DNA from 2 places in the Cellulosilyticum sp. ST5 genome. Region 1 is predicted to be linked to the other one. Evidence: riboswitches for the same ligand, from Rfam matches in the RefSeq annotation. Region 1 holds a riboswitch; the other holds the start of a gene.
What was found. Region 1 has a riboswitch for S-adenosylmethionine ahead of QTL86_RS17710 (ECF-type riboflavin transporter substrate-binding protein). Riboswitches for the same ligand answer to the same signal wherever they lie in the genome.

Region 1 (3,565 bases):
TGAGCTGGTGTAATGATGTTTGAAGTTGTAAGCACATGAGTCACAGTATTATCAGCTAAAATTTCACCATCGGCTAAAACAATAGCACGATCTGTATACTCTAACATTAAATGCATATCATGAGTAATCATGATGATTGTAATGCCTTCATCATTAAGTGACTTCAAGAATTCCATCATCTCTGTATAATGCTTAAAGTCTTGTCCGGCAGTTGGTTCATCTAAAATAAGAATTTCGGGTTTACTTACTAAAATAGAAGCAATCGTTACACGTTTCTTTTGACCAAAGCTCAGTGCTGAAATAGGCCAGTTACGCATTTGATAGAGGTCGCATACTTTAAGTGTTTCATAAACTCGTGCTTTTACTTCGGCTTCAGGTAAACCTTGATTACGAAGTGCAAGTGCAACTTCATCATAAAGCATTGGTTTAGAAATCATTTGATTTGGATTTTGAAGTACAACACCGATAGATTCGCAGCGTTCTTTAATGGTTAAGTGTTTCATATCCTGTCCTTTAAGGAGTAGTCTACCTTTAGTAGGTTTATAAAAACCACAAATCAGTTTTGAAAGTGTAGACTTACCAGCGCCATTTTTGCCTACGATACTTAGCATCTCACCCTTATAAAGTTTTAAGTTAATATCTTTAAGTAAAGCTTTACTTCTATCATAGCTAAAGTTAACTTCTTCAAATTCAAGTAGCACATCATCATTAACTTTGTCTTTAATTTCTAATGTATTATTCATAAAAGCTTCAAGTTTTTCTTTACATCCTTTAAGATTAATTTGATCTAAAGGTTCAACTTTATCAAAAGCTTTAAGATCACATCCCGCATACTTAAGTGCTGTAATATAGAGTGGTTCACGAATACCATTTTGTTTAAGGGTATCTTCTTTAAATAATCGATTTGGGGTTGTATCTAATAGAATATGACCTTGGTTCATAACGATGATACGGTCTATAGGTCGATGTAAAACATCTTCTAAACGATGTTCGATGATAATAATAGTCTTACCAGTCTGCTCATGTACTTGATGAATTAGGTCAATAGCCTTTTCACCAGTAGCTGGATCGAGGCTAGCTAAAGGTTCATCAAAAAGCAAGATATCGGCATCACTTACAAGGGTACCGCCTAAAGTAACACGTTGTTTTTGCCCGCCAGATAAAGAGTGAGGTGCCACATTTAGAAAATCATCTACCTCTACAATAGAAGCTACTTCACTTACTTTTGTCTTCAGCTCATTTTGTGCGATACATTTATTTTCTAGGCTAAAGGCCATATCCTCGCCTACAGTAAGTCCAATAAACTGACTATCAGGATCTTGAAGAACCGTCCCCACCATTTGAGAAAGTTCAAATAGGCTAAGATTGGCAGTTTCTTTACCATTGATTTTTAAACTACCAGTTGATGTACCTTCTGTTCTAAAAGGAATAAGGCCATTTAAAGTAGCACCTAAGGTACTTTTTCCTGAACCAGAAGGACCTAAGATGAGTACCTTTTCACCTTCATAAATAGTTAAGTTAATGTTTTTTAAAGTAGGTTCATATTGTACTCTATATTGAAAGCTAAAGTTATTAAATTCAATAACAGGTTTTTTCATAGTTGTTCCTTTCTGTATCTATTGACTATCGCTCATAATATTTAATCATCTTCAAGATACAATATTATAAACTGTAGCCTCTGGATAATGAGCTCTAAATGTAAACAGCTTTGAAGTTGTAATAGACATTTAGAACGCAAGTTATATTAGTCTTCAAGTTTTAAACTTCCGGTTTGGATTCTAGTTTTAGCATAAGAAGCTAATAAAATAGAACCTAATACGCCGATAGTTATAATATTAGAGATTCCAGATACTGCTCCTTGAATATAAACCTTATTACTTGGTTCTGCATAAATGAGTATATCTAAAGTAGGAGCAACAATCCCCCAAGCCATTCCATTTGCTATAACTTGGAATAAATTAAAGAGGATGAGTTGTTTTTTACCAAAATAGCCATCTTGAAGTTTTAAGGCTTTAACTGAAAAACCAATAATGAGTCCAACTACGGCTGAAGCAATAATCCAGCTAAACCATGGTGACCCATAAGCTGTAATATCCTTTAATGTATGTCCGATGAATCCGATAGAGGCACCAGCTAGAGGGCCATAAAGCACAGCCATTAATGCTAAAAAAGCATAAGCTGTTTGAATTTCTGTATTGGGAATCCCCGTAGGAATAGAAGCAAAACGTCCTAAGATTAAAAAGACTGCTGATCCAATTCCTATGGCTACAATTGTACGTATAGAAAGTGTTTTGTTATTTTTCATTGTGTCTCCTGTTTTTAAAATAGATGATTTCCTTTAAACGCAAAAAAGCCTGAGTATAAACTCAGGCTTTGACCGGTCTATACTCATCTTCCAGTTTGTTTACTGTTGGATTTGGCACCTTGATATTATACAGGTTGCCGGGCTTCATAGGGCCAGTCCCTCCGCCACTCGTGATAAGCAAGTATATTCATATGTAAATATAATATTATGTAAAGTGATTAGTGTCAATTGAATTATTATGGAATTAAAGTAAAGAAATAGAAATAGCTTTAAAATAATCATCAAGAATTCTAAGTGAAAAATATTTTTGAATTATTATATAGTGAAAATAAGTAATAAAATAAATTGTGAAGCAAGCAATACAGCGAATTTTAATGATTAAAAATAGAAGTGACCGTTATAATAAAATTTATAAAGTAGTCAAATGAGTGTTTTATTTAATCTAGGAGGGCCGTACAATTCACCGGTGCTAGTAAATAATGAATAGGACAATATAAAATAGAGGGAAAAAGTTTATATGTTTAAGTGGTGCGTCATTATGGTTATAATGGATAAATAGAGAACAAGGCTATATTTAAGATTATGGCACATTCAGAGACGTGGATTATACTGTTAAGAATGGGTGAGAGTAGAGTATTTCGAAACAATAAATAGAGAAAAGAAGGAGAAAGTAAAATGAATCCATTAAATATACTAAAGAAATATTATGGTTATGATGCCTTTAGACCTGGGCAAGAAGAATTGATTCAGGCTATCTTATCAGGCAAAGATGCATTAGGGATTATGCCAACTGGTGGGGGGAAATCCATATGCTATCAAGTACCAGCACTTTTATTGGATGGAGTGACTATTGTTATTTCTCCTCTTATTTCTTTGATGAAAGATCAAGTAGATACACTTAAAGAGTACGGCATTGAAGCAGAGCTTATTAATTCTACTCTAAGTACAAAAGAATTTAGAGAAATTAGAGCCAATGCTAGAATGGGAGCATACAAGCTTTTATATGTAGCACCAGAACGTCTAGAGACTGAGAGTTTTATGGATTTAATAAGGGAGGTTCCTGTTTCTATGGTTGCAGTGGATGAAGCCCATTGTGTGAGTCAGTGGGGACATGACTTCAGACCTAGTTATAGAAGAGTTAGTCAAATACTTTACGCTCTTCCTAAGAGACCGATTGTAGCCGCTTTTACAGCAACAGCGACGCCCCTCGTCAAAGAAGATATTATTAAGCTTTTAGAACTCAATAAACCATTTGAGTTA
Region 2 (3,565 bases), 280 kb from region 1:
TGGATTCGCTGCTAAAGCTCTTGCTATACCTACCCTTTGTTTTTGCCCACCACTTAAACTAGCTGGATAAACATTTTCTTTATCTTCTAGGCCCACTAGCTCAAGTAATTCTTTAGTTCTAGTTTGCCTTTGAGCTTTAGGGTAATCCTGGACTTTAAGAGCAAACTCTATATTCTCCCCTACTGTTTTTCTTGAGATTAAATTAAAGTGTTGAAAAATCATGCCGATTTTCTTTCGTAATCCCCTAATCTCTCTAGAAGAAAGTTTTGTTACATCCTCTCCCTCTACAAAAACACTGCCTGAAGTAGGCTTTTGTAATCCATTAATGGTTCTTACTAAGGTGCTTTTACCTGCGCCACTCCCCCCAACTATTCCAAAGATTTCTCCTGGTTCTATATGAAGTGATACATTACTAACGGCATTAACGATTTGATTTTTTTGTTTAAAGCTTACATTTACTTGTTCAAAACGAATCATTGTAGCACCTCCTAAAAATGTTTTTTTATTTGCGTTAATCTCTCTAAAGCTAGCTCTAGTGTTTCTGGTTTTTTAGCAAAGTGGAAACGTATATATTGATTAACAGGTTCTTTGAAAAAACTAGAACCTGGTACAGCTGCTACGCCTACTTCTTTAATAAGTCTTTTTGCAAATTCGTAGTCTGATGAAACACCAAATTCTTCAATATCAACCATGACATAATAAGCACCTTCTGGCTTAAAGTACTTAAGTCCTATGCTATCAAGCCCTGACAAGAACAACTCTCTTTTCTTTCCGTATAACGCTGTAAGTTCTTTATAGTAGTCATCTTCTAATTTAAGTCCTACTGTTGCAGCTTCCTGAAGAGGGGCTGCTGCTCCTACTGTTAAAAAGTCATGTATCTTTTTACATTGATCAATAATAACCTTCGGTGCTATTACATAACCTAATCTCCAACCTGTAATGGAATAAGTCTTTGAAAGTGAACTACAAGAAATAGTTCTCTCAAACATGCCAGGTAGCGATGCAAAGTAATGATGTTTATATGGTTCAAAAACGATATGCTCATAAACTTCATCTGTAATGACATAAGCGTCATACTCTTTAACAAGCTGTGCAATGTCTAGTAGCTCTTCTTTAGTAAATACCTTTCCAGTTGGATTAGATGGATTACAGAGAATCAAAGCTTTAGCACCTGCTTTAAAAGCTGCTTCAAGTTCCTCTTTATCAAAGTTAAAGGCAGGTGGTTTAAGTGGAATGTAAATGGGCTCAGCTCCACAAAGCACTGTATCTGCTACATAGTTCTCATAAAAAGGTGAGAAGATAGCAACTTTGTCACCGCTATCGCAAATAGCCATCATAGCTGTCATCATGGCCTCTGTACTACCACAAGTGACTACGATATTTTCATCTGGGTTTAATTTAATCCCCATAAAATGTTCTTGCTTCTTGGCTAAAGCTTCTCTAAAATTTTGTGCTCCCCAAGTCACTGCATATTGGTGCGGCCCCTCTATGGCTACCCTTTGTAATTCTTCTATTAATGCCTTAGGTGGATCAAAATCAGGAAAACCTTGTGAAAGGTTAATAGCCCCATGTTGATTAGCAATACGCGTCATCTTCCTAATCACGGATTCTCCAAACCCATCTAATCTATGACTTAACTTACTCATCTTGTTTCCTCCCTTTAATTAACCTTGATCTTGTAGTTTCTTTCATTTTTCCGTGTTTTTCTGCCTACTTCATTTAAAAGTAATATTTTACAAACTATAAAAGCTGCTTTCTTAAGATAAGAAAGCAGCTTTTAAAATTCACTATGCTACATACTCTTATCTTCCAAACCACTTCTGGTTTGCTGGAATTAGCACCTTGAGCATTTTATAACATGTTCAGGTTGCCGGGCGTCACTGGGCCAGTCCCTCTGCCTCTCTGGATAAGAAATTATTCACTTGGTTTTATTTCCTAGTTGTTTTATATGTTTAGTAGTATATTTTTATTTTTTTAAATTGTCAACTATTTTTTAATATATTTTTTTATTTTATTTTCTTTTTAATTTCCCTTGAAGTTACTAGGAATTTCTTTTTTTATAGAACCATTAATGGATAAGTTTTATTTATTATTATTTTCTTATTTGCTTTAGTCTTTGACTATCAATAACTTTTTCTTTTTGGACTGTCACATTTTTAATTCCTTTAAAATAAATATATTTACTAGGAATTAAATTTGATGTATACTCTCTTTAATTTAAAAAATTTGATATATTGTAAAATTTATTACCAATTTAAAGGAGGTTATTTTATGAAATTTGAATCAAAGGTTATCCATGGTGGTATCTCTGAAGATGCCTTTACAGGCGCAGTTAATATTCCTATTTATCAAACATCTACTTTTAGACAAGAAGGGATTGGTAAACATAAAGGCTTTGAATATGCACGCACAGGTAATCCTACAAGACAGGCTTTAGAAGAACTTATTAAAGATCTAGAAGGTGGCATCGCTGGTTTTGCTTTTGCTTCTGGTTTAGCCGCTCTTTCTACAGTCCTTATGCTTTTTAAAACAGGAGACCATATTCTTCTATCTGATAATGTCTACGGTGGTACTTTTCGAGTAGTCGATAAGGTATTCGTTCATCTTGGCATTTCTTATTCTCTAGTAGATACTTCCGACCTTGAAGCTGTTCAAAAAGCTATCACGCCTACTACTAAAGCCATCTTTATTGAAACACCTACTAATCCATTAATGAAAATCACAGACCTATCAGCAATTAGTACACTTGCCAAAAGTCATAACCTCATTTCGGTTGTTGACAACACGTTTTTAACCCCTTATCTTCAACGTCCTATAGAACACGGCATAGACATTGTTGTTCATAGCGGCACCAAATATTTAGGCGGACATAGTGATGTGGTTGCTGGGCTTGTAGTTGTTGCTCATGAAGACCTTAAAGAACGACTTGGCTTTTTACAAAATGCTGTAGGTGGGATACTTGGTCCCCAAGATAGCTTTTTACTTATAAGAGGTATTAAAACATTGGCTATTAGATTAGAAAAGGCTCAAGCTAATGCTAAAGCGATTGTTGATTTCTTACACACTCTACCTCAGGTAAGTAAAATCTATTATCCAGGTTTAGGCGCTATGATTTCTTTTGAACTTAGTGACCCCGAGGTCGCTCTAAAGCTCGTAGAAAATGTTAAACTCATTGCTCTGGCAGAAAGTCTAGGAGGCGTAGAAAGTCTTATTTGCCTTCCAGCAGCTATGACGCATGCTTCTATTCCTGTAGAACAAAGAAAGGCCTTAGGTATAACAGATGGTTTACTTCGTCTTTCTGTAGGCATCGAAGATGCTGACGACTTGATAACTGATTTAACCCATGCACTTAATCTTTCTATCTCTGAAGGAGGTACATCTCATGCACTATATTAATGATATTCGTGAACTTATTGGTAATACCCCACTCTTAAAACTCAATCATATTTCTCCTAATCCTGATATTAATATCTTTGGTAAACTAGAATATCTAAACCCAGGGGGAAGTGTTAAAGACCGTATTGGCCTAAAGATCTTAGAAGATGCCGAAAAAAATGGGCTACTT

Region 2: another riboswitch for S-adenosylmethionine. It lies ahead of QTL86_RS18980 (pyridoxal phosphate-dependent aminotransferase); the one in region 1 lies ahead of QTL86_RS17710 (ECF-type riboflavin transporter substrate-binding protein).

What each region holds. Positions count from the first base shown of each region.
Region 1 covers NZ_CP132338.1:3,658,695-3,662,259, reverse strand. The annotation lists gene QTL86_RS17715 (ABC transporter ATP-binding protein) at 1-1,598, opposite strand, end outside; gene QTL86_RS17710 (ECF-type riboflavin transporter substrate-binding protein) at 1,745-2,305, opposite strand; SAM riboswitch class I at 2,386-2,485, opposite strand; gene recQ (DNA helicase RecQ) at 2,981-3,565, shown strand, end outside.
Region 2 covers NZ_CP132338.1:3,938,864-3,942,428, reverse strand. The annotation lists gene QTL86_RS18985 (methionine ABC transporter ATP-binding protein) at 1-477, opposite strand, end outside; gene QTL86_RS18980 (pyridoxal phosphate-dependent aminotransferase) at 489-1,646, opposite strand; SAM riboswitch class I at 1,800-1,913, opposite strand; gene QTL86_RS18975 (trans-sulfuration enzyme family protein) at 2,272-3,396, shown strand; gene QTL86_RS18970 (pyridoxal-phosphate dependent enzyme) at 3,383-3,565, shown strand, end outside.